Regions from separate parts of the Paenibacillus sp. DP01 genome, predicted to be linked through region 2. Evidence: riboswitches for the same ligand, from Rfam matches in the RefSeq annotation. Region 2 holds a riboswitch; each other region holds the start of a gene.
The links. A riboswitch is a leader RNA that binds a small molecule or an ion and turns the genes downstream of it on or off. The one in region 2 is predicted to bind cyclic di-AMP.

Region 1 (7,892 bases), 1.5 Mb from region 2:
TGAAATTCGTTTCCATACACTCATGGTCATATTTCCTCCTTACTTTGCCTAGAAGCATGCTGTAATGATCAAGGCACCCACCAAATGCAGCGCTCCTGAAAACAGACCGAAACCAATTTTACCTTCTTGGGTACCTTTGTCCAGATCAAACTGTGCCCAATACCGCAACAGCAGACGCACAATCACTTCCAAAACAAGCAAGATGATAAAGGCAATCACAGAATACACAAGCGCTTCGAGCAAATTATTAGCTGTAGCAATTGAACCCGATAAAATGTATCCTTGTGCAATCAGCTTCATAATCATCCGGACTGTTACAGCCATATTTCCGGCTTTTACTTCGGCAAAATCCTTATACTTTGTAAATAAAGAATCGACATACATTAATACGAACAGCAAAATAGCACCTGCGCCCGTCCATACCAGCATCGCTTTCATCGTTTCTAAAAAATGCATTTGCTACCATCCTCCACATCTTCTTGACTACATATATTGATTTACGCCCCCAGGCAGGGAAAAGCGAAGGAGATAACGTTTCTCCTTCGCTTACTGAGCCATCACACTAGCGGCAATGCTTAAAAGTTCTTATTTATTTTCGTATTGTTTCAGCAAAGCAGCAAGTTCGTCGTCCACAGCACTTTTCTTATCCAGCTCTTTGAACTCTTCATCCAGCGATTTTTCCTTGGAAGCCATTTCGTTGCTCGCTTCAGCACGTGCTTCTGCTTGCAGCATTTTTTCCTCCATACGCTTTAATCCAGCAGTTGCCGTATCCGAGCTAAAACCATTCATCGCTTTGTTAATTTCAGTTTGCGCTTTAGCTGCATTATAACGGGCAACCAGTGTCTCGCGCTTGTTTTTCATTTCAGTCAGCTGTCTGCGCATTTCATCCAGCTTACCACGCAGGTTGTCAGCTGCAGCTTTGTTTTGCTCATAACCAGCTTGGAACTCGTTCATTTTTTGTTCGGCAGATTTCTTTTCTTCCAGCGCACGACGAGCAAGATCCACATTTTGTGCTTTTGCAGCCGTATGAGCCTGTTCTTCGCGTTTTTTCACCAAAGCTGCCTGTTCTTCGTATTGCTGTTTAAATCTCTTTTCAATAGCAATTTGAGCGGCTACCGCTTTCTCTGCGTCTTCCAGATCCTCTTGCATATCACGAATGTATTGATCCGTCATTTTAACTGGATCTTCTGCCTTGTCGATAATGGCGTTAATGTTAGACATCGTAAGATCTCTTAATCGTTTGAAAATAGACATGTGAAGTTCCTCCTAGAATTGAATGCTTAAATTTTAAGCTCTGTACACATGTTTACGCAAGCTTTGCAAAGAGGTTTCAAAAATATCTAAAAACCGCGTAGATAAGGCTCTGGAATATCCGCCTGTACTTTTAGCGCCCGTGATGCATGCAGCGCCCAATAGGGATCACGCAGCATGGCACGCCCTATGGCTACCAGATCAGCTTCATTGTGCTGAACGACTCGGCGGGCATCCTCATAATCATCCAATAAGCCGACAGCAATGACAGGCACATTCAATTTCTCACGGATGGTATGAGCCAAATCCACCTGATAACCAGCACGCGCAGACGGACCTCCGCTGGAACCAATCGGACCCTCACCACCAGAAGAAATATGGAAAATGTCTACACCCGCATCACGATATCGTTCCCCTATGGCTGCTATGTATTCAACATCATATCCGTCTTGGACATATTCTTTGGCAGATATCCGCATTAGCACAGGCATATCAGCAGGAAGTACCTCTTTAACAGCACGTATCACCTCAACACCAAACAGTGATAAATCCTGCCCATACTCATCTTCTCGGGTATTGGTTAAAGGAGAATGAAATTGATGGATTAGATAGCCGTGAGCGCCATGAATCTCTACCGTGTCAAAACCAGCTTCTACCGCCCGACGCGCCCCCTCTTTGTAGGCAAGAACCAGTTCCTTGACTTCTGCTCGCGTCAAAGCGTGCGGCTCTTTAAATCGTTCACTAAAGGGGATCAAGGACGGGCCTACAGGTGGCTCAGCATCTTCAGCCTTGCGTCCGGCATGGCCTAATTGAATGGCAATTTTGGCACCATACTTGTGGACTTCCTCTACCATTTTACGATATGCAGGAATATGTTCATCACTCCAAATGCCCAAATCACGATCCGTAATGCGCCCATCCGGATGAACCGCTGTCATTTCCACAATTATGAGTCCAGTCCCTCCTACCGCGCGACTCACATAATGGACATAATGCCAATCCGTCGGTTTGCCGTCCTTGGCCTCCACGCTGTATTGGCACATTGGGGGCATGACAATCCGATTTCTTAAAGAAAGCCCCTTTAATTGATAAGGAGTAAACAAGTCGGTCACTTTTATCCATCCTTCCCTCAATTCCAAGTCTGTAGCATTATGATTAGCATCCCCATTATACACCAGCTGTCACGGTATACCGAATCCTTTGTAAGGCTAAAACTTACGAAAATGCTCCAGTTTTCGTTCATGTTTAGGAGAATATGCGCGTTTACTTCGTCATCTTCACGGATATCCGCTTCTTGATGTACTTCTCTTCAGTCATGTAGGGCTTCACTCAATCACCAGCATAATTTTAATAGGACAGGTACATAATAGCTGAGAGCACCACTAGGTACCACTGCACGGAAAGGGGGAATACAAATGCGGTACAGGGGAGTGTTGCCATGTTTAGCACTGTTACTAGCATTTTCAAGTTTTCCCGTTCACGCTGACACGCCTCCCAACATCGGAACGCCCCATCCCAAGGAAGCTACTGTCGCTACTTCGGTATATCAAAGTAAAGATCGAGCTACTCCAACATTAGCGATGCTACGAAAAAAGCATGCGGACATTTTTAAAATGTGCGGCCCGCACACCCGCCAAATTGCCTTAACCTTTGATGATGTGCCCGATTCAAGGTATACGCCGCAGGTTTTGGACGTATTACACGCAAACGGTATCAAAGCTACGTTTTTTATCGTCGGCCATCGTGCGGAAAAGCATCCGGGGATCATACGCCGCATCATCCGCGAGGGTCATGCTATAGGAAACCATTCCTATACTCATCCGGATTTCAGGAAGGCCACACCAGAACGCTTTCGCCACCAGATTACAAAAACAGAACGTATTTTAGAAGCCAGCGCAGGTTTTCGGCCCAGATTGATACGACCACCCTATGGTGAAATCACGGAGCCTCAAATTCAGTGGGCGCGTCGTCATGGGTACATGATCGTCAATTGGAATGTGGACTCTCTAGACTGGAAGGGATTAAGCAAAACACAGATTCAGCGTAACGTGATCCCGGCTACCAGACCTGGCTCCATTATTTTAATGCATGCAGGTGGAGGTCAAAGTTCCAACTTGCAAGGTACTGTCCAAGCTTTGCCGGGTCTAATCCACTCTTTAAAAGCTAAGGGCTACAAGTTTGTCACAGTCCCCCGGCTACTTCACACATCGGAACGAAAATAACAGTATGTCTAAGCCTCGTATATACCAACAACGTAAAAAGGCTGCCTTGACGAGCAGAATGCTTCTGCTTGTAAGACAGCCTTTTTTAGCGATAAACGACCGTACTGATAAGAAGTCGTCCCAGTTATATGTTGTGTGCTATAATATTAAGTTTACATAATATATATTATGTTTAATGAATTCAAATATATGCACAATGCTATTTATCAATAACGTACAGTTTCACATTTTGGAAGCCGAAGTCGTTCACGAATGATTTGTTGCCAGGGATAAAGATATCAATCCGCTTTCCGGTAATAGCGCTGCCCTGATCACGGGCAACGGCTACAAAAGAATGGTCTGGCAAGCCGGGATGGGAATAGCCTGTAACTAGCACCTTTGTTCCCATAGGAATGACTTTCGGGTCTACTGCAATTGTACCCAGTTTAAGCGGATTACCGTAGTAATCGACTGCACCCCATTTGCCATTTTCATCAGCTGCGGCTGAATATGCTGTTGCTTTAACATCAACAACTTTACTGTAATTGAATGTTTTGCCCCATGCTTCAATTGTTGGCCTCTCATTCGCTGGTGCTTTCTCCGTAAGAAGCTGTGGTTTCGAATCCGAAGCCGCCTTCACACTTTTTTCGTCTGGCACTTTAATTTGTAGACCTGCATATATGTTGTTGGACGCAATATCCGGGTTAGCCTTCGTCAAGTCATCTACCGATACCCCATAACGTTGAGCAAGCAAAAAGAAAGTATCGCCTTCTTTGGCAGTATGAAGCGAAGCAGCATTTGCTACTCCAGCTGTCTGTGCCAATCCTGCAATCGCTGCGGCAAGCACCGCAAATTTCATGGTTTTTCCAATATGTTTTAAGTGTTTCAAAGATATGTACCTCCTCTGTTATGCCTGCGAAGTTAGCTGTCGGATTCGGACTCAGGAGAAGCCCTATGCTTGTGCAATTCACCCCTAGGCATATTCCACAACATCTATATGACGCATTGGAATAATTGCCGTTGTTACGTCCCCCGCACTTCCCATGGTTTGAGCCCAGCACCTGAGTAATTGTTATCATTGCTGCTGCCCCGGTAAGTTTTGGCTTACTGCATAATATCACAATTTTGTAACCTTATCTGCATGAAAATGTTGGGAACCTTGAACATCATACTATATCCATTACAATTTTGTCATCAAAAATCGGTTTTTTGTTACGAAAATATGGAGATATGGTGACAAAAAGAGAAAAGCCCTCCGTGAAATATCATCACGAGAGGGCTTTGTCAATAATTCATAAAAGCATTTTCTTACAGCACTTTAGCCAGAAAATCACGGGTACGATCATGGCTTGGAGTTCCGAAAACTTGCTCCGGCGTACCTTGCTCTATAATTTGACCGTTGTCCATAAAGATGATTCGGTCTCCTACCTCACGAGCAAAGCCCATTTCATGCGTCACGATCACCATCGTCATGCCGCCTTCAGCAAGCTTCTTCATCACATCCAGAACCTCTCCAACCATTTCAGGGTCCAGGGCAGAGGTAGGTTCATCAAACAGCATTACGTGCGGCTGCATGGCGAGAGCACGTGCTATCGCTATACGTTGCTTTTGACCGCCAGATAACTGGTTCGGGTAGGTATTCTTCTTATCCTCAAGACCCACGGTCCGCAGGAGCTCCAACGCAATTTTCTCCGCTTCTTTCCCCGATTGCTTCTTCACCTGCGTTGGTGCAAGCGTCAGATTCTGCAGTATTGTTTTATGCGGAAACAGATTAAAATGTTGGAAAACCATCCCCATCTTCTCTCGAGTCGCATTAATATTATGACCACGGGCCGTAATCGGCTCACCCTCAAACAAGATTTCCCCTTCTGTTGGCTGTTCCAACAGATTCATACAACGCAAAAACGTACTTTTCCCCGAACCACTGGGGCCGATAATGACGACTACTTCACCTTTGGCGATATCTATATCAATGCCTTTTAAAATTTCATTCTTACCGAATGATTTACGCAGTTGTTTAACGGTGATCACTGGCTCTCAACTTCCTTTCCCATAAACCCAACAGCTTAGATAAGCTGAATGTCATTACAAAATAAATAGCAGCTGCGATTACGAATGGACTTAAGCCTTCGTAGGTAATATTCTTAATGACCTGGGCTTGATACATAATGTCCACCATCCCAATGGTCGAAATAATAGAAGATTCTTTAATGATCGTAATGAACTCATTACCAATAGCAGGCAATATAGATTTAAATGCTTGCGGTAAAATAACGTGACGCATCGCTTTGCCTCGTCCCATCCCGAGCGAGCGGGCAGCTTCCATCTGTCCACGGTCTACGGCCTGAATACCAGCACGGAAAATTTCAGCCAAATATGCCGAACTATTCAGAGACAACGTAATTATACCGGACTGGAGTGGCGTAAAATTAACACCTAACGTCAAAGCAACTCCGTAATGAATGATCATAAGCTGCACCAGCATAGGTGTGCCGCGCAGTATCTCTACATATGCGGTACCTAGCCACTCGATAATACGAATACCACTCATCCGTAGCAAGGATATGATCAGGCCAATAATGAATCCGAACAGTACTCCGAGCGCAGACAGCAATAGAGTGTAGCCGATACCCGTAGCGTAGAAACTGCGATATTTCAAAAATATATCTACAATGCTATTCGAAGAAACCTGTCTGTCAGCAGACAGTGCACTCGCTTCTGTAGAAAACTTCTCAATCGAACCGTCCGCTTTCAGGCGAGCCAACGTTTTATTTACTGAAGCAAGCAATTCCGCATTTCCTTTACGGATGCCTACAGCAGTTTCTGCTCCTTCATCTTCAGGTACTGCTTTGGCAAGTGTTACGGTACCGTCTAGCGTGTATCCTTTAGCAACGGTATCTTCGATTACAACCGCGTTGATACGCTTGGTCCGAAGCTGGAGTACCAGATCGGATATTTTATCCAATGAGGTTACCGAAGCATTAGGTACTTTTTGCGCAATTTCTTCCTGGATACTCCCCTTCTGCGCACCGAGCTTCTCTCCTTTTAGAGCAGCCATCGTTGAATATTTGTCTTTGTCCTCTGGACGAACCATAATGACTTGCTTGGAACGATAGTATACATCCGAAAAATCAATGCTCTTTCTGCGTTCATCTGTCGGTGTCATACCAGACAGGACCAAGTCTACGCGACCACTTTGCAGAGCAGGCAGCAAAGAGTCAAAACTCATGTCCTCTGGGACCATCTCTGCATCCAGATCCTTGGCGATTTCCTTGGCGATTTCAACATCAAACCCGACAATGGTATCCTGACCGTTAATAACTTTGTGAAACTCATACGGCGGGAAGTCAGCACTCATACCCACTACAAGTTTTTTCTGTGGCTTTCCTTCCGATCCGTATGCAGTGAGCATAGGAAGACCAGCCAACAGCAAGATAACCGCCGTCAAAACCAGGGCGGTAAAACGATATGCCTTTTTCAATCTTTTTTTCTCTCCTTAAATTCTTTATAATAAATAAGATTGTGTCATTATAAATGAATATGCATGATTATGCAATGAATGTTATAGTACAATTTTAGTATATCTATCGCAGTACCTACATTACAGCATATATAAAGGAGTTTTCAGCATGAATTTTAAACAGACCATTCAACACACCATTGAACAGCATACCGAGCGGTTTAAGGACATTTCGTTGTATATAGGCGCAAATCCTGAACTTGGAAACGAGGAATTCCTGGCCTCTGCCCGTCTAAAAGAAGAACTTGCCTTTCACGGTTTTGAAGTTCAGGCACCCATATTGGGTATAGAAACGGCCTTTATTGCTACTTACAAAGCAGTCAAGCCTGGACCAGTTGTTGCTTTTCTGGCAGAATATGACGCCCTGAAAGGTTTAGGGCACGCCTGTGGACACCATTTGATATGCATGATGAGTACAGGCGCTGCCGTCGGTCTCAAATCGATCATCGACGAGACTGGTGGAGAAGTACGTGTTTACGGCACACCTGCCGAAGAAACACGCGGTGCAAAAGTTCCGATGGCGGCGGCTGGATTGTTTGATGATTGCGACATAGTCATGATGACACATCCCTTCGATCGCTACGAAAAATCAGGAAAATCGCTGGCGATTGATGCTGTACAGTTCGAATTTTTTGGTCAATCCGCTCACGCTGCGGCCAGTCCGCACGAAGGGATTAATGCTTTGGACGCAGTGATTCAAACGTTTAATGGGATCAACGCATTTCGGCAACAGGTGAAAAGTACAGTACGTATCCATGGCATCATTAATCAGGGTGGGCAGGCTGCCAATATTATTCCTGATTACGCCTCAGCTCAATTTTACGTGAGAGCCGCGACACGCCAAGAATTGAACCCGCTTACCCGTCGTGTTATTCAAATTGCTGAAGGAGCTGCTTTACAAGCCGGGTGTCGCTTGGAAA
Region 2 (7,892 bases):
TGATCGTAGCCATTAGACCAGCCAGACCGCCGCCCACGACAATAATGTTGGATGCTGCCATTTCTGCTCACTCCTTCTTTTCAGGATTTGTACTAAATCCCCTTTTACAAATCAGAATAGAATCTCAACACGATGTATAATTAAAATAACTCGTTTACAGTAGCTGTTTAAAAGCGCTGCATTGCACCAAGGCTGTTGCCGTTTCCTGGAATTCCGCGCTGCGAAATGCAAGCAGGGAAGCAACGAAGCCGATCGATACCACCACGAACAGGGTCATACAGATATAGGAAGATACTTTTTGGGCACGTGGCCCCACGGTAATCCCCCAACTGACCATAAATGCCCACAGTCCATTAGCAAAGTGAAATGATGCCGAAACGACACTGATTAAATACAAAATAAAATAGACCGGGTTCGTCACTATACCATGCATTACGCCGCCTAGCTCCTCATGAGTTACATTACCCAGGGCCACCTGAAAGCGTGTGTCGTATACGTGCCAGATAATAAATACAAACGTAATGACGCCGGAAATACGCTGGAACAAAAAGCGCCAGTTACGCGAGTAGCCAAACCTTTTGACATTCGGGTCAGCCTGATAAGCGATATACAAGCCATAGATTCCGTGGAACAGTAATGGCAAGTAGATGAATAACGTTTCTAACACAATAACCAGCGGCAAACCATTCAGGAAGGCCACGCTGCGATTAAAACCTTCCTTGCCGCCCTCCACCGCTGTGAAGTTCGTCACCAAATGCTCAACAAAAAATAGAGCCAATGGAATGACGCCAAGAAGCGAATGCAGCTTTCTGGAATAAAATCCTCTCATCTAGGTCATGCTCCCTTCTCCCAATAATAGCGTTTTCAATAGTAATATAACATATAAAATGACAGTTCCCGACAGGGAATGTTCAACAAGGTGTCCCTTATAAGGAAAAACAAAAGTGTGAACATCTTGTGTCGCTTTCATGTTACTCCTTTTCGGCTTATAATGGAATTGCAATATACGTATTAATTATTATGTCTTTTTTGCATATAGAGAGGAAGTGGAAGATTTGTTTGAGGATTTGAACGCTTTTGCCGTCATTGTCGAGCAGTCCAGCCTGAATAAAGCCTCCAAACTGCTGAATTTGTCCCAACCCGCCCTGTCTCGCAAAATTGCCAAGCTGGAGGAAGAGCTGGGTGTCCATCTCTTTGATCGTCGGGGCAAACGGCTCGAAATTACATCGACCGGCCGATTTGTATATACTTTCGCGCTGGAGCAACGGCAACGACAGCTTCGCTTCTTACAAAAGCTGTCCCAGCACAAAAATGAAGCTCAGAGCATGCTTACACTGGGCGCCAGTCTCACGACACTCCAAACGACGCTGCCTACCCTCGTCGAAGCTTTCATGAGCAAGCATCCTCAGACTGAGCTAAAGCTGCTCACCGGCAAGACGCATGAAATCGTTGCCTTTGTACGCGACAAAAAAGCAGACGCCGGCGTTGTCGGGTCTGCCATTCATGAAGCTGGATTACGCTGCATTCCGTTATTTGACGATCATTTGGAGCTAGTCGTCCCCATCGGGCATGAATTAACTGTCAAGACAGGAACGGCTTCAATGAAGGACCTGCAAGGATTGCCGATGATCATTTTCTCCAAAGGAACCTGGTACCGCAGCCTGACGGATGACTTGTTCCAGCGCAGCGGCATTATGCCGGATATCCGCATGGAAATCGACTCCTTCGAGGCGATTGTACGTCTGCTTCCCACCTGCAAGGCATCCGCTTTGCTGCCCAAATCCTATTTGCGCAGCGAACTGCTGCGAGATAATGGACTTACTGCATTGTACTTGCCTGATTTGAAGGAGACACGCCGAACGACCTCCCTCATCTACTCAGAAACGGCCGATCTCGGCCCAACAGCACGACGCTGGATTAGCGAGACACGCGCATCGTTTGCAGGCTACCGTATGGTATAGAGGATTTAACCCTCTTCATTGACATTAACGACCTCATCCTCAAAGCGGCCGATATTATCATTGGAGCCGATAATGACCATAATATCGTCTGCTTTCAGCCGATCCATAGCTGTCGGTGCGATCAAGATACCATTCGCCGTATGAAGCGCCACGATGCTGCAACCAAAGCGGGTGCGAGCATTTAATTCTGCCAACGTTTTGCCATTCAGACATGCAGGCACATTAAGTTCTACAATGCTGTATTCCTTGGACAGCTCCAAATAATCGAGCAGATTAGGCGTGACCAGCTGATGCGCTACTCGAATACCCATATCCCGTTCCGGATAAATGACTCGGTCCACCCCAAGCTTCTCTAACGCACGCCCATGCAGCACAGATATGGCTTTGGCTACGACTTTTCTCACACCCAGCTCCTTCAGCAAAATGGCGGTCAGGATGCTTACCTGAATATCATCACCAATCGCAACAATGCCGCAATCGAAATTACGTATGCCGAGTGACCGCAACGCATCCTCATCTGTAGCGTCCGCCACGACAGTATGTGTCAGAATCTCACTCATACTGTCCACAACATCCTCATTCCGATCAATGCCCAGCACCTCGCACCCCATATCCACCAATTGCAAAGCCAGGCTTGAGCCAAACCGTCCCAAGCCAATGACTACAAACTGCTGCGTTTTCATATCTACTCGAAAACTCCCTTACCCTATAATTATTTTACCTTCTGGATGACGATACAATTCCTTACCCTTTTTCGGTCCCAGTGCATAAGCTAGCGTGAGTGGACCCAGCCTGCCTGCAAACATCGTCAGAGTAATCACCAGCTTGCCTACAACTGTCAAATCAGGTGTAAGCCCCATGGACAGTCCTACCGTACCAAAGGCAGACACCGTCTCGAACAAGATCATCAGAAAATGATGATCTTCGGTTGCGGACAGAATCATCGTCACCCCAATCACGAACAGCAACCCCAGCAAGGTAATAGTCAAAGCCTTATAAATGCGTGCCTGCGCAAGTCGGTACCGGAACAGCACAATGTCTTCCCGTCCCCGCAGCATCGAAAACACCGCTCCAATGAGCAGAGCAAATGTAGTGGTCTTAATCCCGCCTCCAGTGGAGCCAGGCGAAGCCCCAATAAACATGAGTATGATGATAAAAAACTGCGTAGCCTGCCGCAAGCCTGCAATGTCCAGCGTGTTGGCACCTGCGGTGCGAGGGGTAACGGACTGGAATAAAGAACCCAGCAGTTTACCACCCCAATCAAGCGAGCCAAGCGTCTTCGGATTCGTAAACTCAAATACAAAAATGACAAGCGTCCCGACGACAATCAGAGCAGCTGTCATGCTGAGTACCACCTTGGTATGCAAGGATAGTCTCTTACGCTTGCGATAATCTGCCAGGTCAGACATCACTACAAAACCAATACCACCCGAAATAATGAGAAACATGGCTGTAAAATTAACAATCGGATCATATACATAACCTGTCAGGCTGCGAAATTCACCGAACAAATCAAAACCAGCGTTATTAAACATGGAAATAGCATGCCAGATTCCAAAATAAATCGCCCTGCCTACAGGCATATCAAACGACCAGCGAATCGAAAAAATGATTGCACATACGCCCTCAATCATCAGCGAGTACCATAGCACCTTGCGGATCAATCCGACAATTCCTTCGACAGAGGTCTGATTCATCGCTTCTTGCAAAATAAGGCGCTCCCGCAAGGAAATCCGACGCTTGAACACCAGCGCGATCAAGGTAGCCATAGTCATAAAGCCAAGTCCGCCAATCTGAATCAGCGCAACGATGACAATTTGACCAAAGGTTGTAAAAAAGAGCCCTGTATCCTTAACGACAAGCCCAGTTACACAGGTCGCGGAAGCGGCAGTAAACAAAGCGTCTATAAACGCAAGTGGTTTTCCTGTTGTATTAGAGATGGGCAGCATTAACAATAAACTACCTATTAGAATGATAATGGCAAAGCCTGCAACGAATATTTGCGGTGGAGAAAGCCGAAGCCAGCTTGCATTGGGATTCATTTATTCATCACTTCTCCTCCTTGGTGAACTATGAGCATGGAGATCGCTCAGCTCATAAAATCACCAATTCTTTTCAGTTTCTTTTATAAATCAGAAAAGTATCCGCAAAGCGGGATACTTTTGCCTTTCAATACTCACTACACTTTACGTAACTACCTCATGGAACGTTTGATGACTTTAAGGCGGGCAGCAGCGAAGCGGTCCATTTGAATCTGGAGAAGCGATAGCGCTCGCCTTTGACTCTGAATTTTACCCTTATCAAGGTCTAGAAAATCAAAAAAATTCAGTGGCAACAGCGATTGGAAGATCAAATGGAACGCGCAGCGTCCTTAACTCAGCAAACTTTTATTCACACTTATACACACAAAAAAAGACACCGGAAAACCGAGTGCCTGACTTGGTTCCTGCCCACAGCCTACGAGGTTAGCTGACGGATTCGGGCAGCACAGTATGCCCTATTTACACTTCCGATCCATCAGGATCGACTGTAAAATTCACCCCAGTAACATGGTTCCCCCGTTTTCTCACAGAAATTCGGCTTAAATGTATATCATTACCCATATAGTTCATAGGCATTGCCTCAAGATTATAATCCTTCTCTATTCAGATCACAAAACCGATTTCGCCGAAAAAACGTGAAATTGGCTTTATTTTGCGATTGGGCATCGCTTAATCACAGCTTATCTAATTTTATTAAAACTTTAAAGTGCTTTCACTCTGTTTTCATGAATATCGCTGGTCTGTTGGCGGGAACCTGTGCAGTATGATATCTTTAATGGATGTTCTTATTTACAGATTAAGGAGGAAACTCATGAATCCTATCGGGAAACCGGTCGTGCTCACGGCCAACTTCAAAAAATTAGGCTTGCTGGGCGGGGTTGGCCTGATTTGCTTTTTTATCTTTCAATTGCTTATTCCCTCGCTTAGCAATCCAAGTCCGGAATCATTGATGAATGCAAAGGTCATCAGCAAACAAGAAGCGATCGTACACGCCCTGGACTTTGCCCGTTCCGAGCTGGGCTATACGGAATCACAGCCAGAGAAGCCTGTCGTGACCTATCAGGCTGAAACAGATTTGTACGGTTATTTATCCAGAGAAAAACTGCTTCAAGCGTACGATCGTACATGGAAAAAAAATTATCCTTATGAAACCTTTCGGGTTGATTTGCCTGACTCCTCAGCGAAGGGCAAGCTGCAAATTCATGTGGATTTATCCACTGGGAAGGTCGTTAGCTTTAAGCGGATCACCTCCAGCACCAATTACACACAGGCTGATGTTTCTACAGATGAACAAGCACGAAGCAAGCTTGTACGTATAGCTGAGGGCGACATGACGCTTGAAGCCAAGGAACAGGCTGCAGCAAAATGGATCAAACGCTTTGGCTTTAAGCCATCGGAATTGAAGCTTGCGACCACTGAGGGGGAAGGTGGATTAAAATATACCGTGGACGAAAAGAAAATCGGCGCCTCGGTACTTACGCTGGCTTTTACCTTTGAAGATGGGGATGTTCGCTCATTTACCCAAAGCTTTTCAGCCCCTTCGTCTTATACCGACTATGTTAAAAATCAAACATACTGGGCGAATTGGATGACTTATGCGGGTTATGCCCTATTTAGCTTTGTCCTGGGTGTACTTGCCATTGTGTATGCGTCACTCACCCGACGACATACTTCATTTGTACGCGGTATTTTTCTGTCCATTGTTTATTTTATTGCTAGTATAGCTGGGACCATGAACATGCTGCCTTTATTACAAGCTGAAGCAGGCAGTAAGGGCATGCTTATATTTCTTATGGTATTCCAGGTCGGTGTTACCTTCTTCATGGCTGTAGCCCTCTACTTCTCCTTGGTTGGTGGTGACGGGCTTATGCGTCAGGTTGGACTCAATGCATGGCCACGGGCCAAAGAGCCGGGCTACGGGCTGTATGTGCTTCGCAGTATGTATGTCGGTTACTTGTGGGCCTTCATTTTACTCGGCGTACAATCCATTTTGTTCTTTGTATTGGAGCGTACATTTAATACGTTCTCCACTACAGACGCCACGCAATCCCCTTACAATATGGCTTATCCATGGCTACTACCGATTATGGCCTGGATGGCAGGTATTGGAGAAGAGACTGTTTACCGTCTATTTGGTATTCCGATGGTAAAAAAAATAGTCAAAAATACGTTTGTTGCTTGTCTGATTACTACGCTTATTTGGGCACTGGGACATACGCTTTATCCAATCTATCCAGTGATTTCAAGACCTATTGAGCTGACTTTTCTTGGTTTGCTGTTTAGCTTCGTGTTCCTGCGTTACGGCTTTATCGCTGCCATGTTCAGCCACGTTATTTTTGACAGCATATTAATGGGGCTTAGTGTGATCAGTTTGGGAGACACCGTGAATGTGAGCGCAGGTCTATTCTGGATCTTACTTCCGGCTATTGTAGGCTACATCATTTACTGGTTTAGTCCTAAAAGACCTAATCGAATCATGTTTGAACCCGTGAAAAAAGAGGAGCCGTATTCTACGACTCCTCCTCCCGAAGGGCAGCTATAATCTGACGAGCAAGTTTATCCCCAATAGAGAGAGGCCGGAAGTCTTCGACGCTGGCCTCTCTTATTTTTTTGAGCGATCCAAAATGCTTGAGCAGCAACTTACGTCGTTTCTCTCCAATGCCCGGAATGGAGTCCAACTGGGAAGTTACCATCGATTTGCCGCGCTGCTCACGGTGAAATGTAATGGCAAAACGGTGAACCTCATCCTGAATCCGTTGCAGCAGATAAAATTCCTCGCTGTTGCGTGCAAGTGTTACGGCCTCAAATGTATCCCCCATCAGTAATTGGGAAGTTCTGTGTTTGGCATCTTTCACCAAACCACACACAGGAATAAACAATCCCAGCTCATTTTCCAATACATCGGTTGCCGCTTTTATTTGTCCACGACCACCATCAACAATGATCAAATCGGGACGATCGAGATTTTCCTTCAGTACACGTTCATATCGGCGCCGAATAACCTCACGCATCGTTTCATAATCATCTGGTCCCTGCACAGAACGGATCTTGTATTTTCGATACTCTTTCTTGGCAGGCTTACCGTCAATAAAGACGATCATGGCCGACACTGGATCGGAACCCTGAATGTTGGAATTATCGAACGCCTCTACCCGATGCAGACTATCCAGCCCAATGGCACGTCCCAGATTGCTTGCAGCTTTGGAGGTCCGTTCCTCATCCCGCTCGATCAGTTTAAACTTCTCATCCAAAGCAACACGTGCATTTTCCGTCGCCATCCCCGTCATTTGCTTTTTCAGCCCACGCTGCGGCACAAGTACCTTTACATCCAGCCATTCAGCCAAAGCGAGAGCTGCCGCCGTTGGGTCCTCTAATCCACCGGATAGTTGAGTTTCTGTTTCTGTTTCTGTTTCGGGTTCTTTTTCCCCGGCTGCTTGGTCACCAACTGGGTCTTGAATCGTTCCTTCTGCATATAACGCTCGTGCTTCGGCTACCCGCAGTGGGTCAGCAGAACGGTCTGACTCTGTTTGTGCTGCTCCCTCATCTGTAATGCTGGCAGTCTCAGCTGTGATCGCACTGTAAAGTTCACTTTCTGCTGCAATCGGTTGATCGACATCAGTCGATTTTGCTTTCATCAGCTTAGGAGAGTCCGGCAACAATATCTCCTGCGGCACTGCCGGGTTGTCACTGTAATATTGCGTCACATAGGACATAAAATCACTGTAAGCTTCACCGTAGAAAGGAAAAGTCGACATATGGCGCTCGATCATTTTACCCTTGCGGACATATAAAATCTGTACACACATCCAGCCCTTATCTACCGAAAAGCCGAATACATCTCGGTCCTTCGCATCAGATGTGGTGATTTTCTGCTTTTCCATCATCGCGT
Region 3 (7,892 bases), 2.7 Mb from region 2:
GACACCGTCTTTTCCAGATAGTACGTCAGCCTGATTGATTGAATTGGTGATAACCGAACATTCCTGCACATTCAGTCTTTCTGCACACGCCTGTACGGTGGTAGAGGAATCCAATATAATACGATCCCTATCTCGTACCATACTGGCAGCCAATTGTCCGATCACTTGTTTCTCCTCAGATACAGTAAGCAGTCTTTCGTTATAATTTCCAATTGGATCGTGATGCAGTTTAGGGAGAAGGGCACCGCCGCGGGTACGAATAATTTTTTGGTGCTCCTCAAGTTTTACCAGGTCTCGGCGGGCCGTATCCCGTGAAACATTAAAAATTTCGCAAATATCATCCACCGAAATACGCTTGTGAAGCTGTAAGTAATCAACGATTTTTAACATTCGTTCTTCCTGATACATAGAAAGCTCCTCTAATATATAATCATTTCGGTATCTCGTAAGTGATTATAAGTAAATGTAAGTGATATTGCAATCGTTTATCGTGATTTTTCAGGGTTTAGATGATAATAAATAAGTTAATGTAAGTAAATGTGCATTTTACAATTATATAAAATAGCTTTTTTGAAAATTTTAAAAATAAGTATTGCCATTTACTATTCTATTTGATATACTCTTTCTTGTCGTCAAGTTGGTGTACATTCATAAGGCCCGTTGGTCAAGGGGTTAAGACACCTCCCTTTCACGGAGGTAACAGGGGTTCGAATCCCCTACGGGTCATTGTTGTCTTTACAGACTACATGTTGCATGCTTAAGGGGAATTCCTGAGGTCTGATCTAATGGCGGACAGCTAGGATGAACAGCATGAGCCATTAGCTCAGTTGGTAGAGCACCTGACTTTTAATCAGGGTGTCGAAGGTTCGAGTCCTTCATGGCTCACCATTTATATTTTGTTATGCGGTCGTGGTGGAATGGCAGACACGCTATCTTGAGGGGGTAGTGAGCGTACGCTCGTGGAGGTTCGAGTCCTCTCGACCGCATCAATGGAATAAACGGAAAAGTCTCTCGCGTTAGAGGCTTTTTTTATTTGTGCATGGATGCAATTAAACAATGATTATGATGAAATAATGATTCCATAGTATAATATAACGCCATAATGTTATAGAATAATAAATATATAAACTTATGAAGTGACGGTGAAAAATATGGACACTCAACTGTTAGGAAATATATCAGAAAATATTTTGGGCTTGTTTCCGATTGTGAAGAAGAAATTTTTCACCTACGGTCCGCTTGATTTTCCGTTGCATTTGTCGCCTAATAACTTTCAGGTACTCTTGCTTCTGCGTGAAGTGCGTTCGTCTACGGTATCCGATTTGTCCAAACAACTAAATGTCTCTCGTCCAAACATGACTCCTCTTCTGGATAAGCTGGTGGAGCATGGGTTGGCTGACCGTCAATCGTGCGACTCGGATCGTAGAGTCGTGAACGTAGCCATTACAGAAGAAGGCGACGCTTTTTGTGAACAGGTGTTTCATACCTTCTCTAATAAAATTCAAGAGAGACTGGTGTATCTGCCGGAAGAAGATTTATTGCACTTAAGTGAAACGTTGAACGAATTGAAGCGGATTTTACTTAAAATCGACAACTCTGCTACGTGATTGGCGTAAGCGAACTGACTTAAAGACCGCCCTTTCTTCGGAAAACAGGCGGTTTTTGTTGCATATTGTGGTATAATGAAAACCAACATACATAATTCGGTAATTTTAGCACACGCGATCTTTGAAAAGGGAACAAGGGACATGATATCGTTATTTGGAGAGCCTGCTAGGGAGGAAGGAACTTCTATGCAATCTATTTACCAACGCATTGAGGAGCTCATTAAGGAACGAGGTATGACCAAAAAGGCGTTTTGCCAGCAGTTGGGCATTAGTACAGGGAACTTTGGAGATTGGAAAAGAGGAAAAACGACACCAGGCACGAATAAACTCATAGAAATCGCTTCTTTTTTTGACGCTAGTCTGGATTGGATTATGCTGGGTCGAGACGTGCAGAGTAAGGTGCTGAAGGAGTCGCAGGACCCTTATTTTTTTGGAGCTTCAGGGCAACTGAATTGCCAGGGGGGATCGCTAAGTGAGGCGGAAAGAGATTTTATACTTGAGTATATTGAATTTACCCGCTTTCGTAAAGAGAAAAACCAGCCCAATTCAACTACTGATTAATGTTTGCTGTGGGATTTGATAAGGACATTCTAATGTGTACAATTGAAAATTAATTAGAAAAAGCTACAGTGTCGGAGGGGAAACGTTGTGGGAGATCAAACTATTTATCAGCGGATTGAAGCTTTAATTAAGGATCGAGGAATGACCAAGAAGGCATTTTGTGAAAAGCTTAAAATTAGCTCAGGGAATCTCGGTGATTGGAGAAGGGGAAAAACAACGCCAGGTACCGCCCATTTGATTCAGATTTCGGACTTTTTTAATGTATCGCTCGACTGGTTGATGAAAGGGATTAAGCCAGGGGAAGGCGTGCTTCAGGAGCAGAAGGCTGCTTATTTTTTTGGGGTGATGGGGCCACTGAATTGCCAGGCTGAAGATCTTGAGACAGAAGAACAGAACTTTATTTTAGAATACGTTGAATTTGCGAAGTACCGTAAGCAAAAAAGAGAGAAGGACAAAACAAAACTTGAATAATCTATGGCTAAACGCCTGGGTGATAACCCGTAAAACGAACTGAGGGTTCGGTTTACGGGTTTATTTGGTTTCCTGATAATATGGCGACGCATTGGTTGCTGAAATGCTTGTTCGGTTTAGTGTGGTGTCGCCTCCTTATAATCGTTATCGTCGATATTCAGAATTGCAGCAACTTGTTTTCTGTACCTTTGTGCTTTGCGGGTGCCGTGAATCAGATTGGACAAGCGTGAAGGTGGAATATTATGTGTCTCGCAAAATGTTTTCTGATCCAGCCGAAGCTCGACAAGCCTTTGTTTGATGGCCCACCCGAAGGAGGTGACAGGCATTTTGTTGTTCAAGAGAAATCGCCCCTTACGGATTCTTACAGAATAATTGGTGTGATATAATAATCATCAGTAAACATGTTAGAATTAACCATCTAAAACTATGATACACTTTTATACGTGTTTATACAATCTTAAATACGGCATTTTGTTAAAATAATTACTTAATTAAGTGCAAAAAGTGAAAATAATCCGACTATGGTCTGTTATTGGTGTGAATTTGGGATACATGAATAAAAATACTCTGCCGCTTGAGAAAAGGGCAGAGTATTTTTATTGTGACTGCTAGATTGGTAAACGACGCATCAGAGGGATGCTGGAAGGTGTTTAAATAGGACGGAGGAGGAAAAGGGTCTGGATGCATTCAATTGGCTACTATGGCTCATATAGGGTGGCTGAGTGATGTAGGAGCTGGTCCGATGGCTGTGGAAAAGATGGCGCTGATATGAGCTTGGCGTAGGTTTGTTAATCTTCTTCCAGGTGGTAAGCAACTCGCTGGTCATATGATCGATAAGAGGACTTTTTTCCTCATAAGGAGGATTGAGCAGTCTAAAGGCATCTTCGATACAGAAGGATACCGCTGTGGCAAAATAGCCGTGAATGGTCTGTTCTATATCGCTTCCGAGGAGGGAGTTAATCCAAGTGTGGACAGTAGCGAGTGTGCCAATTGCATTGTATTGAGTGAGTGTGTCTTCCAGTTGGTCAAATGCGAGCCAAGGATAGAGAGCCTTGGTGAGCTTGAGCAGTCGCTGGCCAGAAAGTCGCGACTCTTTTACATGCTGCGAGGAAGGATGTTGGGTGTGCAGCATTTTATCAATAAGGGCGATCCGCCAACCGTCATTCTGCTGGATGGCTGCATACAGACTTTTAATGGCCATGCCGTCAAGGGTTGTGATTTGAGGATACCAATCGTCTCGCATGTAATGTTTCAGATCCTGTAGACTGTTCAGGTGTCCAGCGCGGAAACGCTCCTCCAATCCGTAGAAACGGGTGAAACCACCAATAGGTAGGGAAGGGTCCAACAATAATGCGTAGTTTAGCAACCGGTTACCTTTATGCAGGACGGTTCGCCTCCTTGAAGTGAATATTTGTGTGATGTTATTTGACTCAAATCTTATTTATATAATAATAATTCAAATATTTATGTAATATATATTTACACTTCGAACTCAATTATGTCAAATTAAATAATTTTATTGCTTATATATGTTATATAAAGTTACATTAAAAATATTTATAATATTCTTGTTTACAAATTGTTGCTGAGAGAGTATAATAAATCTGTTGCCTCAATACATTATGACATGCGGTCGTGGTGGAATGGCAGACACGCTATCTTGAGGGGGTAGTGGGCGTATGCTCGTGGAGGTTCGAGTCCTCTCGACCGCATTATATGCAATACCCAGTTGAAAAAGCATCCTGACACGTTTTACGTGAAGGGATGCTTTTTTTGTTAAATACTTTTCGTCATATCCTCCCGTCACAGAAGCGGTCGTATGGACAACGGACCGCTCCTTAACTGTAGTGCAAGATTGTCAGTTTTTCTGCAAAAGCTTCTTAATATCTCCTACAAGTTTGTCTGGAGTGGTTTGCGGCGCATAACGCTTAAATACGTTACCTTCTCGTGTAATTAAGAATTTAGTAAAATTCCATTTGATCGCTTTGGAGCCTAATACGCCTGGAGCAGTGTGGGTCAGGTAGCGAAATAGAGGATGTGCCTGATCACCGTTAACATCTATCTTGGCGAACATGGGAAAGGTCACTCCGTAATTGAGTTGGCAAAACTCGGAGATCTCCTCGCTGGAACCCGGCTCTTGTTTGGCGAACTGATTGCTGGGAAATCCCAAAATTTCGAGCCCCTGTTCGTGATACTGGTCATATAGCTCTTGTAGCGCCTTGTACTGGGGGGTTAACCCACATTTGCTGGCAGTATTCACGATAAGAAGAACTTTCCCTTCGTATGTGGATAACGGAATTTGTGCCCCTTGTAGGGTCTGTGCATCATATTTATATACGCTCATGATATCCCTCCTAATTAAATATTCTACAATTAAATTGTGAACAATTCAACAAGGGGTTGCAAGTCCAGAAGAGTCTACAGACATTGTGCATTGTAAAATCGTCTTTTGTTCAAAACGGTAAATCGCACTTCAAATGGAGCAAATTGAGGTGTTTCTTCTCATAAAAAAGGCTTCATTCGATAATTATCTAGTACATATAGCGCATTTTCTTTCTTTTTTATAAATAAAGGGCAACCGTACCATACCCTACGCCAATATTGACATGCCTTTCATTTTCAAAAAGGGGTGAAATACAGAGTTTTAGAGAGATACGAGAAGCATAGGTTGGTTGTAAGCGTTATCCTTAATCTTCTATGCTCTAAAGGGTGATTTATAGCCTTGCCGTTGAGCTTTACAGTCTTCCTTGCACGGGTGTATGATTCAAGACGTAATTTCAAATTAACAACAATGAAGCAACAATGAATTGTCTAAAGCGCTGAATTTTGCAGTTGCAAAAGCGGGGGAACCAACGAGTATATACGGCTTTGCAAGCCGTGTGTCTCATGGGGTGAATTTTCCGGCCAAGTGCCGTAAATAGGGCGACTCTCACGTCCGAATCCGACAGCTAACCTCGTAAGCGTACAGGGAGAGGCAACAAACCGCCGTGTGCAGCCATGGTTTATTTTATCATGGAATGTATGAAGCCGGAGGAAGCCTTTTTCCTTCGGCTTCTTTTTGTTGTCTTTTTATACCGGGAGAGGAGCTACTGATGGAAGGTCGGTTAATTATTGTCACTGCACCGAATGAAGCGGGCAGAAGTTTTGTGAAATTGCTTATGTTCAAAAAATTGGCGTTTGCAGTTCTCACAAATAGCACCCAGGAGGAACGACAGCTCAAAAAAATGGGTGTGGAGCACATTGTGCGCATCAATACGATGCAAGCGGGAAAATGGAATTTTCCTAAAAAAGAAATTGGTAGTGTGTATTTGTTCGAAAACAGCTTGAATCTAACTTGCCGTTTCCTGCAAATATGTCGGCCACTAACATCAGAATTGATCTATGTTATTACGCACGGCTGTAATCCACAAGGAATTTATCGGGGATTGGGAGCGGACCATGTGATCTACACATTGAACGGAGAGGTGGGTTTCCTGCTGAACGGATAAGCACTTATAACATAGCTGGTTTATGATTTTATGATGGAATCAAAAGGGCAATCTGAAAAGCGATACGGAGGGTATGAACATGATGGATTTATACATGCTGCTCGTAATGGCTGTGAGTTATGGAGTGATACTGCTGTTTGTACGCTGGTGTGATGCGCAGACCTCAAAAGGAGGGCGAAGAGGATGATCGTTGTGCTAGGACTTACGGCTATTGTGTTCGTGTATTTAATCTACGCACTCCTGAATCCTGAAAAATTCTAGTCAACTATAGGATCGAGCAGGCGGGAACAGCAGATCAAGAATGCAGCATCAGAGATGCAGATTTTCGCAAACGTGTGCACTCAATGGATGGTCTGAATCAGGTCTGTTGTTCCAAATGCAGGAGCATTTTAAGGAGGAATAGAGGATGGAGCTACTGCAAATTGGGATTGTGATCATCATATTGTTGCTCTTGGTAAAGCCGATGGGCACCTATATGTATCACGTATTCTCGAATGAACCGAATCGGACGGATCGGATTTTTGGTGGAACGGAAAAGCTGATTTATAAGGCTGTAGGCTTGAAGAAACAGGACAGCATGCATTGGACCACGTACGCTATGAGTTTCATTGCAACCAATGTGGTGCTTGTGGGGATCAGCTACCTGCTATTGCGCTTGCAGGCTATACTTCCGGGCAATCCGGTTGGGAACAGTAATATGGAAGCATCATTGGCATTTAATACAGTAATCAGCTTTATGACCAATACGAATCTCCAACATTACAGCGGAGAAAGCGGGCTTACGTATCTGACGCAGATGGCGTTCGTCACGATGATGATGTTTACTTCGGCTGCTTCGGGGTTTTCGGTTGCTGCGGCTTTTATGAGGGGATTGACGCGGCGCGGTGAAGGGCTGGGTAATTTTTTTCAAGATTTTATTAAAGCCAACATACGGATTTTCCTGCCGCTTGCCTTTGTACTTACGCTGGTGCTGGTGGGATTAAAAGTACCACAGACGCTACAACCCACGGCGGATATTACGACTTTAAGTGGTACACAGCAGCAGATTGCTATGGGACCCATTGCCTCATTGGAATCCATCAAGCATTTGGGCACGAACGGGGGCGGTTTTGCGGGAGCTAATTCTGCACATCCTTTTGAAAATCCAAATCCTTGGACGAACGTACTGGAAATTTTGGCAATGTGGGTAATGCCGGCTTCGCTGCCGTATACATTTGGATTGTTTGCCCGTAATCGCAAGCAGGGCTGGATTATTTTCAGCTCGATGATGGTCTTGTTCCTTATTTTTCTATCCATAACGTATGTGTCGGAGAAAACAGGTAATCCGTTAATCCAGGCACTGGGTATGGATGCATCTCAGGGAAGCATGGAAGGGAAAGAAGTTCGTTTCGGTATTGGCCAATCGGCATTATTCACTGCGGTCACAACGGCGGCAACGACAGGTTCGGTCAATAATATGCATGATACATTGACCCCGCTAGGTGGTATGGCTGCTTTGGGAGAAATGATGCTAAACGTCATTTTTGGCGGCAAGGGCGTCGGGCTGATGAATATGCTGATGTATGCGATTCTGGGAGTGTTTATATGCGGACTGATGGTCGGAAGAACCCCGGAATTTATGGGTAGGAAAATTGAAGGCAAGGAAATGAAACTGATTGCGATTGCCATTTTGGTACATCCGTTTCTTATTCTTGCTCCCACTGCGCTTGCGTTTATGAGTCATTGGGGATATGATGCGGTCTCTAACCCCGGATATCACGGGTTG
Region 4 (7,892 bases), 1.3 Mb from region 2:
CTTCAATAAGATTTAGCAAATCCTGCGCGACTTCTGCTATAGAGTCTTTCTCAGTATCTCCCCCTATAGCTGGACCACCCGGCCCCTCGTATGCAGTTAATATCCAGCTTTGCCCAGTCGAATTTGTTGCTTTAATTATGTACCCATATACGATTCCCCTAGTCTCCGGCTTAAAGCTGCATACTGCTCTGCGTTGGTGTCTGAAAATGCTTCTTCCCGGTTGGATTGTACATGCTGATACTGTGGAAGGCTTGAAAATTGTGACTCCGTAAAATCTATAATATCCTCACCGATTCGGTTGTAATAATGCCAGCCGCTGTCCAGCCATGTCTTCAAAATATCACCACCAAGCCTGTCCTGAACGACAAGCGCTGTGACACCACATTGTCCGGCGGCAGGATTCTTGGCTGTCCATTTAGAGCTAGACTCCAAAGACCAAGCCTGAAACAACGCCTTTTCTAATTTTAAAATACGGTTTGCATTCAATATACATTTCCCCTTTCACAACCATTCTACATTATCCTAAACTGGACTTACTTATTAAAAGAAAAGACCAACCAAGATCTCCTGGTTAGTCTTCTTCTACATATTTTACCTTTACATTCAAAGAATTTTTTCTATGAGCATGATAGTAGAAAACAAAAATGCTAACTATGCTTTCAAGTGAACTCTTAATACAGGTACATCTGGAGAAGCAGATGGATTATCCAGTATTTCGACATGGCTGATCATATCTTGCCCGTCTGGAACGATTACTGGAGTAATTACAGGTAATCCACCCTGTTGAATTGCATCTAGATCAAATTCCATCAATAATTGCCCTGCTTTAATGCTATCTCCTACTTGAACTTTAGGATTAAATCCCTGTCCTTTGAGGGAAACGGTATTAATGCCGACATGTATCAAAACTTGTACGCCAGATTCATGTTCAATAATGAGAGCGTGTTTGCTTTTCTCCATAACATGAGCAACTTTTCCCGCGAAAGGAGCGGTGACCCTACCCTCAGACGGATGAATAGCGATGCCATCCCCCATAGCTTTTGTCGAGAATGCAGGATCTGGAACCTCTTCCAGAGAAACCACTTTTCCTTTAACCGGCGCTACCATGTCGAATTGTTCAATACGGGGAGCCGCCTTCTTTTTCAACCATTTAAACATAACGATGCCACCTTATTTAGAGATTACATTCATAAACAGCGATAGGAAAAAACTTCATCTTTTTAGGAACCGGTTCCACGAATTAAATAAAAACTGGATTGAAACCGATTTCTATTTGAATTATAGTGAATGCCTTTCCATGATGTCAAGGCGATGATGTTCATAACTTACATGAAAAGGAAGTAGACTACTATTTTATTGTCCGGTACATATTTTATGAGGTCAGAAAACTAACAATTGAAGGCATCATAGAGCTTATATAGAGATTCCAATTCGGTTCTTCTTATAGGAAAAAGCAGCCTACAGTGGCTGCTTTTCTACAATACTGTTACTTCGTTAACGCTAGGCTTACCCTTCCAGCGCCTGCTTCAATTCCTCAGGCGAAGCGTCCCACCATTCCTGATTATGCGAAATCAGCAGGCTTCTGAGCGCTGCTTTATCTTCGCTGCCGAGATCATCCAGCATAAAACGGCGCTTGAGTGCATAATCCATACGATTAACATGATCGGCAAGAATTTTCCAGCCGCGTTTGGCTTCGTCGTCAATCAGCATCTCGCAGGCCGTCGCGCCACCATACATACGTCCTTCGGGCGTACGGTCCACAGCTACCCATACCAGCCATACCTGGCGTCCGTTCGGTACGTCCTCTTTATTCGTAGAGAACTTGATTCCACGTTCTACTTTACTTTTGGCATGCATGGCACCGACATCAATTTTCGCCTCTCCGCGGTCAATGATGACCGGGGACATGCTGTTCAGGTCGATTGAGCCTGCGCCGAAGCCCTTATGTTTACTCTTGCCACTGACAATATTCAGTGCAATCTGCTTTTTGCCGTCCGGTTGATTTTCACTCATGCGTCACTAGACCTCCAATTTCCGTCTTCACACTCATTCTACACTATAAATATTTTAACTAATAATCTCCCGAAAGCAAACATATACATGCTGTAGATGCTTGTCAACGGGAGGTATCCATTGTATGACCCCAGCACGCACCAAAATCGTTTTATTGTCCACACTAGCCCTCGGACTCCTCGCAGGGACGTTATGGTTTGCCTGGCAACCCCAATCGCAATCCGTCTCTCAGTCCGCAGGCAAACCACTATACGGCTCCGAGTCTGAGTCTGCGCTTGCGCCAAATATGGGCAAGCCTCTAGGGGCCAACATCATGCCCGATCTGCCCAAGAACCCTCCACAGCCCGCTTCGGAAATTCTCAGCAAACGGGTGGTGGAATATCACATTGATGTATCTCTGGAAAAAGGACGGGTTTTGCGAGGCACTGAGACACTGACCTGGAGGCATCCGGGTAAGAAAACTGTGAATGATCTGTATCTTCATCTATACCCGAATGCCTTCTCTTCCATGGAAACCACCTTTATGAAGGAATCCGGCGGAAAGCTGCGCGGAGACACCATGCCTAAGGACGGCTTTGGCTCCATGACGCTGACCGAACTAAAAACAGAAGACGGTTTATCTCTCATGCACCGCACTCAATATGTACAACCAGATGACGGTAACGCAAGCGACCGTTCGCTCATAAAGGTGCGTCTACCCAAACCGGTACGGGGTGGCGAAGAAATCACACTATATATGAAGTTTGAAGTCAAACTGCCTGGCATTTTTGCTCGTATGGGTGCGACAGATGATTTTGTAATGGCTGGACAGTGGTTTCCAAAGCTCAGCGTCTATGAGACTGCAGGACAACGTGGACGCGCCGAAGAGGGCTGGAACCTCCATCAGTACCATGGCAACTCCGAGTTCTATGCCGACTTTGGAATTTACAGTATACGGATTCGGGTGCCTGAAACACACATCGTAGCAGCGACCGGTTTTCCCACCCGTGGTGCAGTACGACAGAACGGCCAGAAAATATATCAATTTTATGCCGATGATGTACACGATTTTGCCTGGTCTGCTTCACCCAACTTTGTAGCCGTAGAAGAACCCTTCTCTTCTACTGAGGTTCCTGGTGTCAAAATCAAGCTCTATCTGGACCCGTCCCATAAGGAACTCAAAGGACGTTACATGAGCGCAGCCAAGGCTGCCCTTTCGTACTACAGCAAATGGTACGGGCCTTATCCATATTCCACTCTATCCATCGTCGTTCCACCCAAAACAGGCAGTGGAGCCGGCGGCATGGAATATCCGACACTCATCACGGCCGCAGCTGCGGACCAACTGAATCCTGGCTATAATCTGGAACGGACGCTGGTTCATGAAATTGGGCATCAATATTTCTACGGAATGGTAGCCAACAATGAATTTGAGGAGCCTTGGCTGGATGAAGGCTTCACCTCCTATGCAGAGGAACGGCTCATGGAACAAGAGTATGGGCTTACCCCCAACTTGCCATTACAATCGGGACAGGTAGCTTCCCCACAGCCGCTAAACCGTGAGTCCTGGAAGTATGGATCGGCAGCTGAGTATGCGCAAAATGCCTATTCACGAGGTAAATTAGTACTACGAGGTATTGAGCGTCAGGTGGGTATGAAAAAAATGGACCGGATTATGCGGACCTACGTCCAGACTTATCGATTCAAGCATCCGACCTCACAGGATTTTCAACATGTCGTGGAGAGAGTGACCGGACGATCATGGAGCCACTATTTTGAACAATATGTATATGACGGCCAGATGGCGGACTTTTCAGTCGATCGCATCATGAACCACAAGCTGGAGAATGGATACGAAGCAGTCGTGACGCTCAGCAAAAAAGGAGCAGATTATCCCAAAATACCTGTTCAATTTACCTTCAAGGATGGCTCAACGATATTCAAGGCATGGGATGGTGCGGGCAAAAGTACAACTTTCCGACTCAAAAGCGCTTCCCCCGTGTCCTATGTGACTGTAGATCCTCTATACACTATTGCACTGGAGAACAAGCATATTAATAATAGCCTGAAGGCTGAATTGGATGAAAAACAACAAACCCGTTGGAGTGTAAGTGTAACCAAGCTGTTGGAGACACTGCTTGGAAGTCTGTCATGGTGAGGTGTCTATAGATGCGGACTGTTATAAAAGAAGGCTGGGCGCTGGTACGCATACGCTTTTATATCGTTATCATTTTATTTCTGTATCGTCTGCTGTGGGGAGTATTTCTCTATAGGCTGGTACAGTCTGCCGTTATCCCGCTGCTGCTACGTTATCCTGATCAGAGCCAAAACGAACTGGGAAAGACCTTGTTTTGGATGGAGGGCCAGATCGCCTTGATGGACAGCCGGGAAGTACATGTGTACTTGTGGATATTACTAGGGGCGACCGTACTGCGCATACTAATCACTCCCTTCATTAGAGCTGGCATATATCAAAGCCTGCATACCGATGCGTCTGAACCGCAAAGCCTGTCCTTCTTCAAGGGGATGAAACGCCACGGTATGTCATCGCTATTGTATTACATCATCGAGTTGGGTTTGCTGCTGCTTCCCGCCTTTTGGGTGGTACCGAGACTCTATCCTATTGTAGTAGGAACGTTGCAATCTTCCTCTTACCTGCTACATTTGTTGCCCTATGCCATGGGGTGGATAGCTTACGGTTGGGTCATTCGGCAGTGCATCCTGTATATGCAGTTGGGCACTGTCAGTGGTCACACCATACTATCCTCCCTGCTCGCCTTCTTTCGCCAGCTTCTTCCGGCTGTTGGTGTATCCCTGTTGCTCGGTACTTGTGTGTTGCTAGTTTTCGGTCTATTTGGCACCGTGGCGATGATTTGGACGGGTATGTTGGCACTGATTCTCCAGCAATCGTATCATTTTGTTACCAGTCTGGTCAGGCTGTGGCATATCAGTTCGCAGTATCGGCTATGGCACATCGATATCTCCAGCAGAGGCTAACCTCTCACAATATGCTCTCTCCTGTATTTTCAGCTGTCGAAAAAACTTTTTTCTTTCCCGTGCAAACAGCACATAACTGAATACTGTTAACAGAATCTGTTCCTGGAGCGTTAGGAACAGATTTTTTTTGTAACTTTTTGCGATGAAACATTTGCCAAAGCCTGCTGTCTTTGTTACAATAATCGCAGTGAACTGATAGTAACAACTTTGTAATCTTTATTGTAACCTTTATCTTAAAAACATCGTTGTCGTGAATACTGCTCTCCAAGGTGCACATCTTAAGTTAAGCCTAATTCCTGGCACCTAGGAAGCGGGGGAACCAGTTTGGGTGAATTGATCTCGCAACAGAGTGGTCATAGGGGAACCTTCTACCGAATCCTTAAGCTAACCTCGCAGGCATTGGAAGGGGTATATTTTTTTTGAAGAAGAAGCTAACGATCGCAGCCATGGGTCTCGCCATTGCCTTTACATCTTTTACATTCGGTGGCAGCAGTGCATTTGCAGACTCTAAGATGGACCAGGTCATCCAAGATGCCAAAGGAACGAACTACAGAAGCGGAGGCACTACACTCGAGGGATTCGATTGCTCCGGCTTCACAATGTATGTATTCAACAAACTGGGAATTAAACTGCCGCATCAATCTGGATCACAATTCAAAATGGGTTCTTCTGTATCCCGCGATGAAATGAGACCAGGCGACCTGGTGTTCTTCAACACCACAGGAAGAGGCGTTTCCCATGTAGGTATCTTCGTAGGTGAAGGGAAATTCGCCCACTCCTCGACTTCACGTGGTGTAGTAGTTAGCTCACTGAACGAAAATTATTACGCTAACCGTTATGTCGGTGCAAAAAGAATTATGAGCACAGACGCTTACCATTCTGTAGCTTCAGATATTCCTGATGACGACAACGTAGAATAACTACCGCACAGCAAGCTAACCCTATTCGCAATTTGATTCTGGCCGGAATCGAATTGCGGTTTTTTATGTCCACTACATCAGCAATGATTATCATTACTGACGAACTGACACCTCAAAAGGTTTCAATTTTAGCGAACATCGTCGGTTTTACCGTCACCGCTGGGGGAGCATATGAGCAGTAAATCCTTCTTATTGAATGTATACCCGACTTAGGTACGAAATAAACACGCTTGCCATTCTCCTACAACTTGTCTACAATCTGTGGTTAATGATTGAAGTACCTGCATAAGGAGGAATGGAAAAGTGCCGGCCTCAATATCCAACTACCGGATCGTACCGATGGACGAGCATCAAGCGGCTGAAATCTGTGAGTGGCGCTATGATCCCCCCTACAACATATACGGCTGGCTTCCCTGGGAACAAATGAAGGCACTTGAAGTCGAATTTGGAAGTCCCACGCTTCGCCAAGAGCAATATGTTGCGGTCCTGGACGAAGAGAATGAGCTGACGGGATTTGCTCAATATTTCCCTATGGTCGGTGTGACCCGGCTGGGTCTTGGAATGCATCCCGAAAGATGCGGACATGGCACAGGCTCCGATTTTGTCCGGGCCATTGCCGAGGAAGCCAGACGACGTCATCCGCAGAATGAAATTGACCTAGAGGTTCTCACTTGGAATCAGCGGGCTATCCGAGCCTACAAGGCAGCTGGATTTGAGCTGACGGATACCTATGAACGCCAGACTCCAGATGGCAGAAAACCATTCCATTGTATGGTATATCGTCCTGAACAACAGAATCGGGTTCTATAAATAAGAGCGCCTTCACTATACAACCGCGATGTTGTATAACGAAGGCGCTCTTCATATATACGACAGATCATTACAAACTCAATGACTGCTGCGCATTTTTTCGAAAGCTTCATTATATTGTTGGGCTTCCTTAATATCTACGGCCATAATACCGCCATCGTCCCAGGAGGTCAAACGCAGAGTCACGGTCTTGTAATCAATCGTAATAAATGGATGGTGATTAAATGCCTCAGATATAGCGGCAACTTCATCCACGAAGGCAATTCCTTTCATAAAACTGGAAAAATTATATTTCCGAACGATCCAACGTCCTTCCTCCAGTTCCCAGCCCTCCAGCTTCTCCAGATGTGCTTCAATCTCTTCTTGTGTAAAAGGCATGTTACGAACTCCTCCCCGTTTATACGGAAGCCTTTCAGCCGCTTAGATGCGGCCAAAACTACGATATATTGGTGTACATATTACCACGGCCCCGTTGATAAATCCATAAGACGGCCATCAAATCAATGGGACTGACGTCAGCTCCTCATCCCCGATGAGTACATAGATCCGGTGCTGCTCCGGCTCATAAATCACAACACCGCTGCCTACAGTGATTATAGGTTCTGTGCCCAGTGCATAAAATAAGTCTTCTGCCAAAGCCTCATTGACTTCCTGGCACCCCGCTGGGTCCAGCCTGTCCCAATCTTCTGCTTCCATTTCAAAAAATTCATAGCTATCTGGAATGCGTCCCACAGCCTCTGTCAAATCGTTCAAAATTTGTTCATACTCGCGCCCATGCTTTACTCCCATGCTATTTCCTCCAGTGGTTCAGCGATTCAATACATAATCACTTTATTATACCGGAAATTCGCCCTTAACAAAAAAGAGAGTTTTGTCGATAAATACTATAATCCGTCTCATAATGACGCGCTTGGGGCAAGGACGACCCATGCGGCATGAAAGGATTCAAAATCTATTCTCATGGATGAGGTGTATCATGCAAATTACAACCATTATTGGACTTGTGCTCGGGCTTTTGTCACTGGTCGTCGGGATGATCCTGAAGGGCGCGCCAGTCGTCAATCTGGTCAATAATCCCGCTGCTTACATGATTATTTTCGTCGGAACAGCAGCAAGTATATTCATGGCGTTTCCGATGGATGACATGAAACGGGTGCCAAAGCTGTTTAAAAT

Region 1: linked by a shared signal. The riboswitch ahead of ACH59B_RS13515 (3D domain-containing protein) and the one ahead of ACH59B_RS20095 (TrkH family potassium uptake protein) in region 2 are both predicted to bind cyclic di-AMP.
Region 3: linked by a shared signal. The riboswitch ahead of ACH59B_RS06610 (hypothetical protein) and the one ahead of ACH59B_RS20095 (TrkH family potassium uptake protein) in region 2 are both predicted to bind cyclic di-AMP.
Region 4: linked by a shared signal. The riboswitch ahead of ACH59B_RS00535 (C40 family peptidase) and the one ahead of ACH59B_RS20095 (TrkH family potassium uptake protein) in region 2 are both predicted to bind cyclic di-AMP.

Annotation. Positions count from the first base shown of each region.
Region 1 covers NZ_CP173059.1:3,088,525-3,096,416, forward strand. The annotation lists gene ACH59B_RS13490 (DUF4178 domain-containing protein) at 1-24, opposite strand, end outside; gene ACH59B_RS13495 (DUF350 domain-containing protein) at 49-456, opposite strand; gene ACH59B_RS13500 (PspA/IM30 family protein) at 586-1,254, opposite strand; gene ACH59B_RS13505 (NADH:flavin oxidoreductase/NADH oxidase) at 1,341-2,363, opposite strand; gene ACH59B_RS13510 (polysaccharide deacetylase family protein) at 2,667-3,473, shown strand; gene ACH59B_RS13515 (3D domain-containing protein) at 3,673-4,341, opposite strand; cyclic di-AMP (ydaO/yuaA leader) riboswitch at 4,348-4,517, opposite strand; gene ACH59B_RS13520 (amino acid ABC transporter ATP-binding protein) at 4,761-5,483, opposite strand; gene ACH59B_RS13525 (ABC transporter substrate-binding protein/permease) at 5,470-6,933, opposite strand; gene ACH59B_RS13530 (M20 family metallopeptidase) at 7,082-7,892, shown strand, end outside.
Region 2 covers NZ_CP173059.1:4,572,528-4,580,419, forward strand. The annotation lists gene sdhA (succinate dehydrogenase flavoprotein subunit) at 1-61, opposite strand, end outside; gene ACH59B_RS20080 (succinate dehydrogenase cytochrome b558 subunit) at 155-829, opposite strand; gene ACH59B_RS20085 (LysR family transcriptional regulator) at 1,056-1,961, shown strand; gene ACH59B_RS20090 (TrkA family potassium uptake protein) at 1,967-2,644, opposite strand; gene ACH59B_RS20095 (TrkH family potassium uptake protein) at 2,663-4,003, opposite strand; cyclic di-AMP (ydaO/yuaA leader) riboswitch at 4,401-4,553, opposite strand; gene ACH59B_RS20100 (CPBP family intramembrane glutamic endopeptidase) at 4,815-6,545, shown strand; gene uvrC (excinuclease ABC subunit UvrC) at 6,514-7,892, opposite strand, start outside.
Region 3 covers NZ_CP173059.1:1,534,597-1,542,488, forward strand. The annotation lists gene ACH59B_RS06555 (DeoR/GlpR family DNA-binding transcription regulator) at 1-408, opposite strand, end outside; tRNA gene ACH59B_RS06560 (tRNA-Glu) at 655-726, shown strand; tRNA gene ACH59B_RS06565 (tRNA-Lys) at 813-888, shown strand; tRNA gene ACH59B_RS06570 (tRNA-Leu) at 904-986, shown strand; gene ACH59B_RS06575 (MarR family winged helix-turn-helix transcriptional regulator) at 1,152-1,607, shown strand; gene ACH59B_RS06580 (helix-turn-helix domain-containing protein) at 1,794-2,168, shown strand; gene ACH59B_RS06585 (helix-turn-helix domain-containing protein) at 2,256-2,639, shown strand; gene ACH59B_RS06590 (Rha family transcriptional regulator) at 2,756-2,977, opposite strand; gene ACH59B_RS06595 (urease accessory protein UreF) at 3,268-4,005, opposite strand; tRNA gene ACH59B_RS06600 (tRNA-Leu) at 4,269-4,351, shown strand; gene ACH59B_RS06605 (glutathione peroxidase) at 4,498-4,983, opposite strand; cyclic di-AMP (ydaO/yuaA leader) riboswitch at 5,447-5,618, shown strand; gene ACH59B_RS06610 (hypothetical protein) at 5,732-6,127, shown strand; gene kdpF (K(+)-transporting ATPase subunit F) at 6,311-6,388, shown strand; gene kdpA (potassium-transporting ATPase subunit KdpA) at 6,534-7,892, shown strand, end outside.
Region 4 covers NZ_CP173059.1:133,081-140,972, reverse strand. The annotation lists gene ACH59B_RS00560 (hypothetical protein) at 136-486, opposite strand; gene ACH59B_RS00555 (PTS glucose transporter subunit IIA) at 652-1,158, opposite strand; gene ACH59B_RS00550 (YwhD family protein) at 1,507-2,013, opposite strand; gene ACH59B_RS00545 (M1 family metallopeptidase) at 2,138-4,150, shown strand; gene ACH59B_RS00540 (hypothetical protein) at 4,162-4,989, shown strand; cyclic di-AMP (ydaO/yuaA leader) riboswitch at 5,266-5,403, shown strand; gene ACH59B_RS00535 (C40 family peptidase) at 5,409-5,909, shown strand; gene ACH59B_RS00530 (GNAT family N-acetyltransferase) at 6,213-6,719, shown strand; gene ACH59B_RS00525 (4a-hydroxytetrahydrobiopterin dehydratase) at 6,798-7,097, opposite strand; gene ACH59B_RS00520 (hypothetical protein) at 7,215-7,508, opposite strand; gene motA (flagellar motor stator protein MotA) at 7,696-7,892, shown strand, end outside.